2 regions of the Rhizobium sp. P2_G2 genome follow, and region 1 is predicted to be linked to the other one. Evidence: riboswitches for the same ligand, from Rfam matches in the RefSeq annotation. Region 1 holds a riboswitch; the other holds the start of a gene.
The links. Region 1 has a riboswitch for FMN ahead of ribB (3,4-dihydroxy-2-butanone-4-phosphate synthase). Riboswitches for the same ligand answer to the same signal wherever they lie in the genome.

Region 1 (6,076 bases):
TTCTGGCGGCTCGGCTGGACTCGGTTCAGCCTTCCAGCGGCCTCGGCTATGAACTCGACACCATTGCGGCTGTCGTCATCGGCGGAACGTCGCTGACCGGCGGGTCCGGTGGCATCGGCGGCACGCTGATCGGCGTGCTGATCATAGGTGTCCTGCGCAACGGTCTCAATCTCCTCAATGTCTCTCCCTTCCTGCAGCAGGTGATCATCGGCATCGTCATCGTGCTCGCCGTCGGTGCTGAAACGCTGCGCAAGCGGAGATCCTGAGATTACGGGGCTCCGCCAGCCCCTTCGAAGAATTCCTCTCCATGACGGAGCGGATAGTGGCCCGGGACGGAGGGAATAGCCCCCGGGATAGTTCAAACCAACGGAGGAAAAAATGAAATTCGCGCGTGTTCTCCTGGCTTCGGCGGCCGTACTGGCCCTCTCGCTCAACGCTGTGCAGGCAAAGGAAGTCAAGAAGCTCGGCCTCGCGGTCGCCAACCTGCAGGCCAATTTCTTCAACCAGATCAAGCAGGCCGTCGAAGACGAGGGCAAGAAGCGTGGCATCGAAGTCGTCACCGTCGATGCCAAGGGTGACGGCCCGACCCAGGTCAACCAGATCCAGGACCTGTTGACGCAGAACATCGATGCCCTGATCTACATCCCCGCTGGTGCGGCTGCCGCAACCGTTCCGGTCAAGCTCGCCCGCACCGCCGGCATCCCGGTGGTCAATGTCGACCGTAACGCCGATGGCGCTCCCGGCGACACCTTCCTGGCGACCGATTCCGTGACCTCGGCCAAGGCGATCTGCAAGTACATCATCGACAAGGCCGGCAATAAGGGCAAGATGGTCATCATCCATGGCCAGAAGGGCACGACGCCGGAAGTCGACCGCAGCAAGGGTTGTGGCGAAGTGATTGCCGCCAATCCGGGCGTCAAGGTCGTCGCCGAACAATATTCGCAGATCTGGAGCCAGGACGAGGGTTTCCAGATCATGCAGAACATGCTGCAGGCAAACCCGGACGTGACCATCGTCTTTGCTGAAGCCGATGCGCTCGCCCTCGGCGCCGCCCAGGCGATCAAGGTGGCCAACCCGTCGCAGAAGATTGCCCTCGGCGGTTTTGACGGCGACACTGCGGCACTCAAGGCGCTGAAGAACGGCGTCTTCGACGTGACGGCAACGCAGCAGACCCAGAAGATGGGCCGCGACGCCGTTGCCAATGCCGTCAAGATCGTCGCCGGTGAGAAGGTTCCGCCGATCCAGTTGATGGACGCGACGCTGACCACCAAGGATAATGTCGACGGCTTCATCGCCAACCATCCCTGATCGGCTACGGGAGATACGTTATGGCTGAGCCTGTTCTCACACTCCGGGGCATTAGCAAGCGCTACGGCAACCTGGACGTGGTCAAGAAAGTCGATCTTGACATTTACGCCGGAGAAGTCGTCGCACTTCTCGGCGAAAATGGAGCAGGCAAATCCACCCTGTCGGGAATCATTGCGGGCTCCCGCGATCCGTCCGAGGGAACAATGACCTGGTTGGGGCAGAACTATGCCCCGACCTCTCCAAGAGAGGCAATCGACAAGGGGATCGTGCTGATCCACCAGGAGCTTCAGCTTCTGCCTGAGCTTTCGATTGCTGAGAATGTCTTCATTGGCCGCTGGCCGATGAAGAATGGCGTGCTGGACCGGGCGACCATGGTGCGGCGGGCGCAGGAGCAGCTCGCCCGCCTGAACCTTCATATTCCGGCAACGCGCAAGGTCGCCGGGCTTTCGACCGCCAATCAACAGCTGATCGAGATTGCCAAGGCGCTCGCCTTGAACGCCAGGCTGCTGATCCTGGACGAGCCGACGGCAGCCCTTGGCGGTGCCGAGACGGAAGCGCTGTTCGAGCAGGTGCGCAAGCTGAAATCCGAAGGCGTGGGGATCATCTATATCTCGCACCGCATGGAAGAGATAAAGCAGATCACCGACCGCATCGTGGTGCTGCGCGACGGCGAGCGCGTCAATGAATTTGCCGATAGCGCCACCCCGGTCCGCAGGATTGTTGAGAGCATGGTCGGGCGGCCGCTCGACCGGATGTTCCCCGCACTCCCCGTGCCGCAGGATCGGCCTGTCTTGGAAGTGATCGGCCTGTCGTCCCCGGAAAAGTCCTTCAATGACATTTCTTTCAACGTCAAAGCTGGGGAAATTCTCGGTATTGCCGGCCTGATCGGTGCGGGCCGCACCGAACTGGTTCGAGCGATGACCGGAGCCGATCCGATCAGCGCCGGCCGCGTGCTGCTCGAAGGCAGGGAATTGAAGCTGAAAAGCCCCGCTGACGCCATCTCGCACGGCATCGTCATGGTGCCCGAGGACCGAAAGCTGCAGGGGCTGATCGTCTCGCACCAGATCGGCGAGAATCTTGCCTATGCCAATCTCGACCAGGTTGGCCGCCGCTGGATCACCGCGGAGGCGAAACGCCGGTTCGCCGACAAAGCCATCGCCAAATTCGGCGTCAAGGGCCGTGCCGGTCAGCCGGCGTCGGACCTGTCGGGCGGCAATCAGCAGAAGGTGGTGATCGCCAAGTGGCTGATGCGCGATCCCAAGGTCGTCGTGCTCGATGAACCGACGCGCGGCATCGACGTCGGCGCGCGTGCCGGCATCTATGACATTATCGTCAACCTGGCCAAAAGCGGCGTGGCGGTGATCGTCGTCAGCTCGGACCTGGAAGAGGTCCTGGGTATTTCGAACCGTATTCTCGTGCTGGCGCAAGGCAAGCAGGCCGGTATTCTCGACCGCGCCGAGGCAAACGACGTGTCCGTCATGGAACTAGCGACAATCTGATGCAATGAAAGGAACGAGTGGTGGCCGAAATCACGCTCAACGCCCCGAAACTTTTCGATCTCTCCGGCAATGTGGCGCTCGTCACCGGTGCCGGCAGCGGCATCGGCCAGCGCATTGCCATGGGCCTTGCCCAATGTGGAGCCGACGTTGCGCTCATGGATCGCCGCACCGATGACGGCCTGGCGCAAACCGCCGGCTTTATCGCCAAGGCGGGCAGGAAATCCGTGCAGATCGCCGCCGACGTGACCAGCAAGGCCGCATTGGCCGATGCGATCAGCCGCACGGAGGCTGACCTCGGTGCGCTGTCGCTTGCCGTCAATGCCGCGGGCATCGCCAATGCCAATCCGGCCGAGGACATGGAAGAAGACCAATATCAGACCCTGATGGACATCAACCTCAAGGGCGTCTTCCTCTCCTGCCAGGCGGAAGCGCGGGCGATGCTGAAGCACGGCAAGGGTTCGATCGTCAACATCGCCTCCATGTCGGGCGTGATCGTCAATCGTGGCCTGAGCCAGTGCCATTACAACGCCTCGAAGGCCGGCGTCATTCACCTGTCGAAGTCCATGGCGATGGAATGGGTGGGACGCGGCATCCGCGTCAACACCATCTCGCCCGGCTATACCGCGACGCCGATGAACACGCGGCCGGAAATGGTGCACCAGACCAAGCAGTTTGAAGAACAGACGCCGATGCAGCGGATGGCCAATGTCGACGAGATGGTCGGTCCCGCGGTGTTCCTCCTGTCCGACGCCGCGAGTTTTGTCACCGGTGTCGACCTGCTGGTCGACGGCGGGTTCTGCTGCTGGTGATCGCCGCGCGCCGGAAGCGCGTTGCCGGAAACTGGAAATGAATGGCCTCTCATTCTCCCTAGCAGAGGTCATGGCGATGACGACCAAGGCGGACCGCTCTGATTGCAGCGTGGTCGTCATCCCCCTTTCAAGCTGATCGGCGGAGGCTGAAAGCCGCCGATTGCGCCGGTGTTGTCGATGCCCTGAGCGCCTGGATCCGGGCGCTTGACCGGCACTATCAGCCACGTGCCGTCCAACGGTTCAATCAATCGAAAAGGAGAACGCAATGTCCCGCTTTGACGGAAAGACGGTGGTGATCACCGGTGCCAGCCGTGGAATTGGCGCGTCAATTGCCAGGCGCTTCGCCCGCGAGGGCGCGAATGTCGTGGTCTCGGCCAATGAAGACAGCGTTCATGGTGTCTCCGATGCGATCAAGGCGGACGGCGGCAAAAGCATCTCCTTCGTCGGCGATGTCACGGATGCCGGAAGCGTCGTTGCTCTCTACGACCGCGCGGAAGAGGCTTTCGGCGGCGTTGACGTCTCGATCCAGAATGCCGGCGTGATCACGATTGCCAGGTTGGAAGACATGACCGAGGCCGAATGGGACAAGGTCATGCTCGTCAACACCAAGGGCGTTTTCCTCTGCGCGCGCGAGGCAATCCTGCGCATGCGCAAGCATAAGCGGGGCGGGCGCATCATCAGCACCGCATCCGGCCAGGCGCGGCAAGGTTTTATTTTCACGCCGCACTATGCGGCTTCGAAAATGGGCGTGGTCGGGATCACCCAGAGCCTCTCCAAGGAAGTGGCAACCGAGAACATCACCGTCAACGCCTTCTGCCCCGGTATCATCGAAACCGACATGTGGGCCTATAACGACCAAGCCTGGGGCAAGCTGCTCGGTAATTATCAGCCGGGCGAGTTGATGAAGGAATGGGTGCAGAACATTCCGATGAAGCGCGCCGGGTCCGGCGACGACGTCGCGGGTCTGGTGACGTTCCTCGCCAGCGATGATGCCGCCTACATCACCGGGCAGACGATCAATGTCGATGGCGGCCTGATCATGTCGTGAATATTGTTGCGATCCGGAATGCTTTTGCGCATTCCGGACAATGGTTGGCGGATTCATTCTTGAAATCCGGTATGCGTCGCGCTTATGTTTCAGATGTTCTCAGGGCGGGGTGAGATTCCCCACCGGCGGTATCAGGACTTGTCCTGGAGCCCGCGAGCGCTTTCGCCGTCGAGGTGAAAGGTCAGCAGACCCGGTGAGATGCCGGGGCCGACGGTATAGTCCGGATGGAAGAGGACACGTGGCTATGCTCCTGACCGGGAGCAGTGTCGCTTGTTCGCCCAAGGGAAAATGGGCGCATCTTTCGATGTGCTGGACCGTGCCGCGAGGCACACCCTTGAAAGGCAGAAGAATGAGTTTTGCAAAAATCGAAGACGCGGTTCGCGCAATCGCTCGTGGCGAAATGGTCGTGGTCGTCGATGATCAGGATCGTGAAAACGAAGGCGATATCGTCGTCGCCTCGGAAGCGGTGACGCCGCAGCACATCGCTTTCATGATGAACCATGCGCGCGGTCTCGTCTGCGTCGCCATGCAGGGCGAACGGCTGGATGCCCTCGATATCCCTCTGATGGTCGCCAACAACACGGAATCGCTGAAGACCGCGTTTACGGTCTCCGTTGATTACATCCCCGGCACGACCACCGGGATTTCCGCTGCCGATCGGGCAGCGACGGTTCGCGCGCTGCTGGACGAGAAATCCCGACCGGAAGATTTTGCCCGGCCGGGGCACATTTTTCCGTTGCGCGCCCATCCCCAGGGTGTTGCCGCCCGTCCGGGCCACACCGAGGCGGCTGTCGAGCTGGCGCGGCTTGCCGGGTTGAAGCCATCCGGCGTCATATGCGAAGTGGCGAATGACGACGGTACGATGTCCCGGCTGCCGGATCTCGAGAAGTTCGCCGAGCGTCATAACCTGCTGCTCGTCACGATCGAAGACCTGATCGCCTATGTCGAGTTCAGCCAGGCGGCGTGAACGGATAGCGGTGTTGCTTGCGACTGGCTGCAGATAGGATGTGCAGCCAGTCGCTGACGCCGGGTTTTCCTTTGGAGGCCACAGCAAGCCTCATCTCAACCGTGGATGTTGTCGCAATATTGGCGACAGATTTGTCATTTATGGCGACAAATGCTATATCGGCAGAAACCGGTAAGGAGAGTCCCATTGCTTTCAACCCGCATCAACGCCCGCTTGTCTGGCCCTCTGGCCGCTTTCGTCGAACGGATGGTCGGCGCTGAGGGACTTTATGAAACGCCCAGCGAATATATCCGCGACCTGATCCGCCGCGATATGGAACGGCGTGGCGCCAACTCCGAACAGGAGGCCATCCTTGCCGGCTATCGCGATCTGGCTGCAGGCCGCGTCTTTGCCTCCAGCGGTGACTTTGATAGCGACATGAAGGCGCTGCAAGACCTTGAAGCCA
Region 2 (6,076 bases), on a different contig from region 1:
GACGCGGACCTTGGCATTGGCCGCTTCATTGGCGTCAGCCAGCGTCTCGCGAAAAGCCTCGGCAAAGGCCTGCGCTATCTTTTGCGCCTCGGCAGGATCGGGATGGATATAGGAAATGGTCGCCACATAGGTGCGGCCGACACGCGCGGCACCGGCATTGGCCCGCAACTGCGCAATCACCTGGTCGCGGTCGAGCTTCAGCCCCGGCTGCGCCTTGTCGGCTGCACCGAGATGCGCCAGCCGCCTGGCCACAGCAATCAGGCGCTTGTAACCAGACAATGCCGGGCGAGCAAAATCAGGGTCGTCGGTCAGTTTCAGCTTGTCGGCAACACGGGCGGCGACAGTCGTTGATTCCATATATTCGAGCTGGCTGAGGAACTGGCCCTCTTCCTCCGGCGTGATCGTCTCGATGCCCGGCCGCACAGGGTCGGCGGCGAAACCGGAACGCACCATGACGGCGGCCGAGGCGGAATATTGCGGCGCCCGGCTCTCGGCATAGAGAAAGGCGAGGACAATGCCAGCCAGGATGAACAGCAGCAGCGATTTCCAGCGGCGGCGCCCGACGGCAAGCAATTGTTCGAGGACATGAATATCGGGATTGGTCGCGGCCGAATCGGTCAAGCAGGCACCCTGTGAGGTCAGTGATGGTAGGCGCAGGTGGTATAGAGCGGGGTTGCGGCGCAATCAAGATCGGCTGCGCAAGCCGGCATCTGGTGGGTTACAGGACGGAAGGAAATAATTTCTGGTGGAAAGGATTTCTAACGTCGCTTGTCTACACTACGTAGACGTATCGCCTCCAGCCCGATCCCTGTCATGTCCCCTTCCCGCATATTCCCCGAGGAGACCTACCGGAAATATGTCCGCCCCGTTCTCCTGATCTACCCGATCGTTATGCTGCCATTCCTGTCGATCGGAATTTCCGACATACGGCAGGAAATGTTGCTCGCAGAATTTCTCAGGAACTTCGATCCTCGATCCTATCTCCTTCCTGTGGCATGTGATGAGAAGCGGGGTGCGCTCGGAACAGACTACGTCCAGGGTTACAATCGAGCATCCGGACGCGGCGACCGGGTGATCAAGGCCTGCTGGTACACACTGGCAACATATAAGCGACGGTTTCCCGAGCGCGCTCGTGGCAGCGACAGCGCTCTCATCGACAGGTCATTCGAGACATTGTCGATCCGCAAGCAGCGCCCCTCGATAGGCGAACCGGTACTCACAGTCGGCTTTGCCGCATTGACACTTGCATTTCTGACGATGGCAGCGGTCATGGGCTTTCGAGAATGGCAAGATAGCAGAAAGAAATCGTGAAGGCAGTTGACGCGCCGTTCGCATCCACCCCTTGCCAAGCGTGAAAATACACAATATCTGTAGACTACCTTGCGAAAACGTAAGGTGTGATCTCAGGGCGGGGTGCAATTCCCCACCGGCGGTAAGCGGAACGGTCCGCAAGCCCGCGAGCGCTTTCCGGAAACGGCAAGGTCAGCAGATTCGGTGCGATTCCGAAGCCGACGGTATAGTCCGGATGAAAGAGATCGGGAGCCTGAACGTCGGCGCATTTGCGTGGGCGTATGTTTGGCGTCCGCTTGCCCTGATTCATGTTGTGGCAAAGAAAGGACCCGAACGTGGATCAAGAAAATACCCAGACCATCCTCCGCCCCGCCGAGCGCAGCACGCCGCCCATCCGCGTGGCTTTCGTGCAATCCTGCTGGCACAAGGACATTGTCGACCAGGCGCGCGAGGCCTTCGAGGCCGCCATGCTCGCCGTCGGCGAAAACCGCTATGAGCTGAAATTCTTCGAAGTGCCGGGCGCCTTCGAAATCCCGCTCAAGGCCAAGCGCCTCGCCGCTTCGGGCCGATTCGGCGCCGTCGTCGCTGCCGGACTTGTCGTCGATGGCGGCATCTATCGGCATGAATTTGTCGCCGCCGCGGTGATCAACGGGTTGATGCAGGCGCAGTTGGACACGAATGTGCCGGTGCTGTCGGCGGTGCTGACACCGCACCATTTTCATGAGCATCCGGACCACCGCGAATTCTTCCTGTCGCATTTCCGCCAGAAGGGCCGCGAGGTCGCGGCAGCGGCGATCGCGGTGACCGATCCGACCTATGACGTTGCGGTCGTTCCGACGGTGGCGCAAGCGGCTTGAGGCTGCTTTAGCGGGTGGTGGGTGGTGTTACCCCCCTCTGCCCTGCCGGGCATCTCCCCCTCAAGGGGGGAGATCGACCCGCGGCGACCACTCGCCCTGATCTCAACACCTGAATTGGTGCGAAGAGCGTGCCCCCCAGCCAATCTCCCCCTTTGAGGAGGAGATGCCCGGCAGGGCGGAGGGGGGTGCCCCCGAACACCAAAGTTCTTTGACCAAAAACAAAGCCCGGCGCGAGTGCGCCGGGCTTTGTTCGGGCCTACTGGCTCTGATAGGGTCAGCCGTTCACGGCATCCTTGAGGCCCTTGCCGGCCGTGAACTTCGGCACGTTGCGTGCCGGGATATCAACCTTTTCACCGGTCGAAACATTGCGGCCGACGGACGCTTCGCGACGGGTCACGGAGAAATTACCGAAACCGACGAGGCGAATGTCGCCGCCCTTCTTGAGCTCGTCCTGAACGGTATCGAACACCGCATCGACGGCAGAGGCCGCATCGGTCTTGGAGAGACCAGACTTTTCGGCGACTGCAGCAACGAGTTCACTTTTGTTCATGTTTCCACCCCTTTCGTAGTTGGTTTGAAACGAATCGTATAATTCTGGGCACATTAATTATCGGTGGCCCGGCCGCAACTCTGATACAGCAAAAACCCGGCAAATCCAGCCTTTTTACGCTGTTTTCCATAAAGAAATGGCCGGTCAGGAGACCGGCCATCGGTTTTTTTGCGCCATTCTGGCACGAAGAACAGTTTAGTGGGCTATCGCGACGCCCGCATCGTCCGTGGCAGCGGCTGCCTTGGCAGTCGCTGTGTCGAAAGATTCGTCCCATTCGATCGGCGTCGGCTGGCGCAGCAGCGCATGTTCGAGCACTTCGCCCATCCGCGAGACCGGAACAATCTCCATATTGTTCTTCACATTGGCCGGGATATCGGCCAAGTCCTTGGCGTTGTCTATCGGGATCAGCACCTTCTTGATGCCGCCACGCAGAGCCGCCAGCAGCTTTTCCTTCAGGCCGCCGATCGGCGACACACGGCCGCGCAAGGTGATCTCACCCGTCATTGCCACGTCGTGATGCACCGGAATGCCGGTCATGACAGAGACAATGGCCGTTGCCATTGCGATACCGGCAGACGGACCGTCCTTCGGGGTCGCGCCGTCGGGAACGTGGACATGGATGTCCCGCTTCTCGAACAGCGGCGGCTCGACGCCGAAATCGAGCGCCCGCGAGCGGACATAGGATGCGGCCGCAGAGATCGATTCCTTCATCACGTCCTTCAGATTACCGGTAACGGTCATGCGACCCTTGCCGGGCATCATCAGGCCTTCGATGGTGAGCAGCTCACCGCCAACTTCGGTCCAAGCCAGACCATTGACGACGCCGACCTGGTCTTCCTTGTCGGCTTCATCATGACGGAACTTCGGCACGCCGAGATAGCCCGCCAGGTTGTCCTTGGTGACCTCGACCGACAGCACCTTGTTGCGCAGGATCTCGGTGACCGCCTTGCGGGCGAGCTTTTGCAGTTCGCGCTCGTAGTTGCGGACGCCGGCTTCCCGCGTATAGGCACGGATGACTTCCATCAGCGCTTCATCGGTGATCGTGAACTCCTTCGGCTGTAGCGCGTGGTCGCGCATGGCCTTGGAGAGCAGATGCCGCTTGGCGATCTCCAGCTTTTCGTCTTCGGTATAGCCCGCGATACGGATGATCTCCATGCGGTCCATCAACGGCGCCGGGATATTCAGCGTGTTGGCGGTGGTGATGAACATCACGTTCGACAGGTCGTATTCCACTTCCAGGTAGTGATCCATGAAGGTGGAGTTCTGTTCCGGATCGAGCACTTCGAGCAGGGCCGAGGACGGATCGCCGCGGAAGTCCATGCCCATCTTGTCGATTTCGTCGAGCAGGAAGAGCGGATTGGTCTTCTTCGCCTTCTTCATCGACTGCACGACCTTGCCGGGCACGGAGCCGATATAGGTGCGGCGATGACCGCGGATTTCAGCCTCGTCGCGCACGCCGCCGAGCGCCATGCGGACATATTCGCGGCCGGTCGCCTTAGCGATCGACTTGGCAAGCGAGGTCTTACCAACGCCGGGAGGACCAACCAGGCAAAGGATCGGGCCCTTGATCTTGGTCGAGCGGGCCTGGACGGCGAGATATTCGACAATGCGCTCCTTGACCTTGTCGAGACCGAAATGATCCTGGTCGAGGATCTTTTCGGCATTGGCCAGGTCGGTCTTGATGCGGCTGAACTTGCCCCAGGGCAGGCCCAGCAGCCAGTCGAGATAGTTGCGCACGACGGTGGCTTCCGCCGACATCGGGCTCATCTGCTTGAGCTTGCGGAATTCGGCATCGGCCTTTTCGCGGGCTTCCTTGGAAAGCTTGGTCTTGGCGATCCGCGCTTCCATTTCGGCCATTTCGTCACGGCCTTCCTCGTCACCCAGTTCCTTCTGGATGGCCTTCATCTGCTCATTGAGATAGTATTCGCGCTGGGTCTTCTCCATCTGGCGCTTGACGCGCGAGCGGATGCGCTTCTCGACCTGCAGGACCGAGATCTCGCCTTCCATATAGCCGAGCGCCTTTTCCAGGCGGCCCTTGACGGAGACGGTTTCGAGCATTTCCTGCTTGTCGGTCAGCTTGATCGATAGGTGCGAAGCGACCGTGTCGGCGAGCTTCGAATAGTCATCGATCTGGCCGGCGGCGGAGACGACTTCCGGAGAAATCTTCTTGTTGAGCTTCACATAGTTCTCGAATTCGGAGACGACGGAACGGGACATGGCCTCGATCTCGACGGCATCCTCTTCCGGCTCGGCCAGCACGACGGCGGCGGCTTCGTAGAATTCCTCACGATCAGTGTACTCTTCGATGCGCGCACGGCTGCGGCCTTCGACCAGAACCTTGACGGTGCCGTCGGGGAGCTTGAGCAGTTGCAGGACGTTGGCAGCCGTGCCGACGTCGAAAATAGCCGATGGCTGCGGATCATCGTCCGTGGCGTTCTTCTGCGTGACGAGCAGAATCTGCCGATCAGTGCCGATAACCTCTTCGAGAGCGCGGATGGACTTCTCGCGGCCGACGAACAGGGGCACGATCATATGCGGAAACACAACGATGTCACGAAGCGGCAGGACCGGGTAGTTCTGCACATTTCCTTCCGTCGGGAATGTTTTTTTGGTCATTTCTTTCCCTTTCATTCCAGGCCCTTACGGCCGCCGGCTTCTGTAGCGTCTCAGCGATCCAGCCTGTGTTGGGGTACAGGTGGATATCTGAGCTATGCAATTCAAGCCTTTCAACTCCCGGAGCAATGACCTCTGTCAAACAGCTGTCACAATTCACAGTTCACATTAGGCGATCCAAATGTTGCGAGGCTTGCGCAAACGTGGTGAGCCTCGCATTCGACGCCTGGAATCAATCGAAACTTTGACGCTTCCGGCCAGCCGGAGCAAACGAATTTTTCTGAATAAATCGAGTTATTTACATCGTATGCAATGCAAAAGGCCCGGATTGACCGGGCCTTTCCGCAAATCCAATGTTTCGCAGGCAATCAGGCGGAGGCCGGAGCCTTCTCGTCGCGCCGGTCCGCATAGATGTAGAGCGGGCGGGCGCTGCCCTTGGCGACTTCCTCTGATATCACGACCTCTTGAACGCCGTCGAGTGCCGGCAGTTCGAACATCGTGTCGAGCAGGATCTTTTCCATGATCGAGCGCAGGCCGCGGGCGCCGGTCTTGCGCACGATCGCCTTCTTGGCGATTTCGCGCAGAGCGTCCTCGTGGAAGGTGAGTTCCACGTCTTCCATCTCGAACAGGCGCTGATACTGCTTGACGAGCGCGTTCTTCGGCTCCGACAGGATCGAGATCAGCGCGTCCTCATCAAGGTCTTCGAGCGTCGCGATAACAGGCAGACGGCCGATGAATTCCGGGATCAGGCCGAACTTCACCAGGT

Region 2: linked by a shared signal. The riboswitch ahead of AC1D06_RS20970 (6,7-dimethyl-8-ribityllumazine synthase) and the one ahead of ribB (3,4-dihydroxy-2-butanone-4-phosphate synthase) in region 1 are both predicted to bind FMN.

What each region holds. Positions count from the first base shown of each region.
Region 1 covers NZ_JBFUFF010000003.1:127,580-133,655, reverse strand. Annotated here, with positions in the region: gene AC1D06_RS04270 (ABC transporter permease) at 1-266, shown strand, start outside; gene AC1D06_RS04265 (substrate-binding domain-containing protein) at 379-1,308, shown strand; gene AC1D06_RS04260 (sugar ABC transporter ATP-binding protein) at 1,329-2,807, shown strand; gene AC1D06_RS04255 (SDR family oxidoreductase) at 2,828-3,616, shown strand; gene AC1D06_RS04250 (SDR family oxidoreductase) at 3,882-4,664, shown strand; FMN riboswitch at 4,756-4,904, shown strand; gene ribB (3,4-dihydroxy-2-butanone-4-phosphate synthase) at 5,014-5,631, shown strand; gene AC1D06_RS04240 (ribbon-helix-helix domain-containing protein) at 5,818-6,076, shown strand, end outside.
Region 2 covers NZ_JBFUFF010000030.1:41,337-47,412, reverse strand. Annotated here, with positions in the region: gene AC1D06_RS20980 (nucleotide-binding protein) at 1-621, opposite strand, end outside; gene AC1D06_RS20975 (hypothetical protein) at 814-1,311, shown strand; FMN riboswitch at 1,396-1,541, shown strand; gene AC1D06_RS20970 (6,7-dimethyl-8-ribityllumazine synthase) at 1,626-2,147, shown strand; gene hupB (DNA-binding protein HupB) at 2,422-2,697, opposite strand; gene lon (endopeptidase La) at 2,893-5,313, opposite strand; gene clpX (ATP-dependent Clp protease ATP-binding subunit ClpX) at 5,679-6,076, opposite strand, start outside.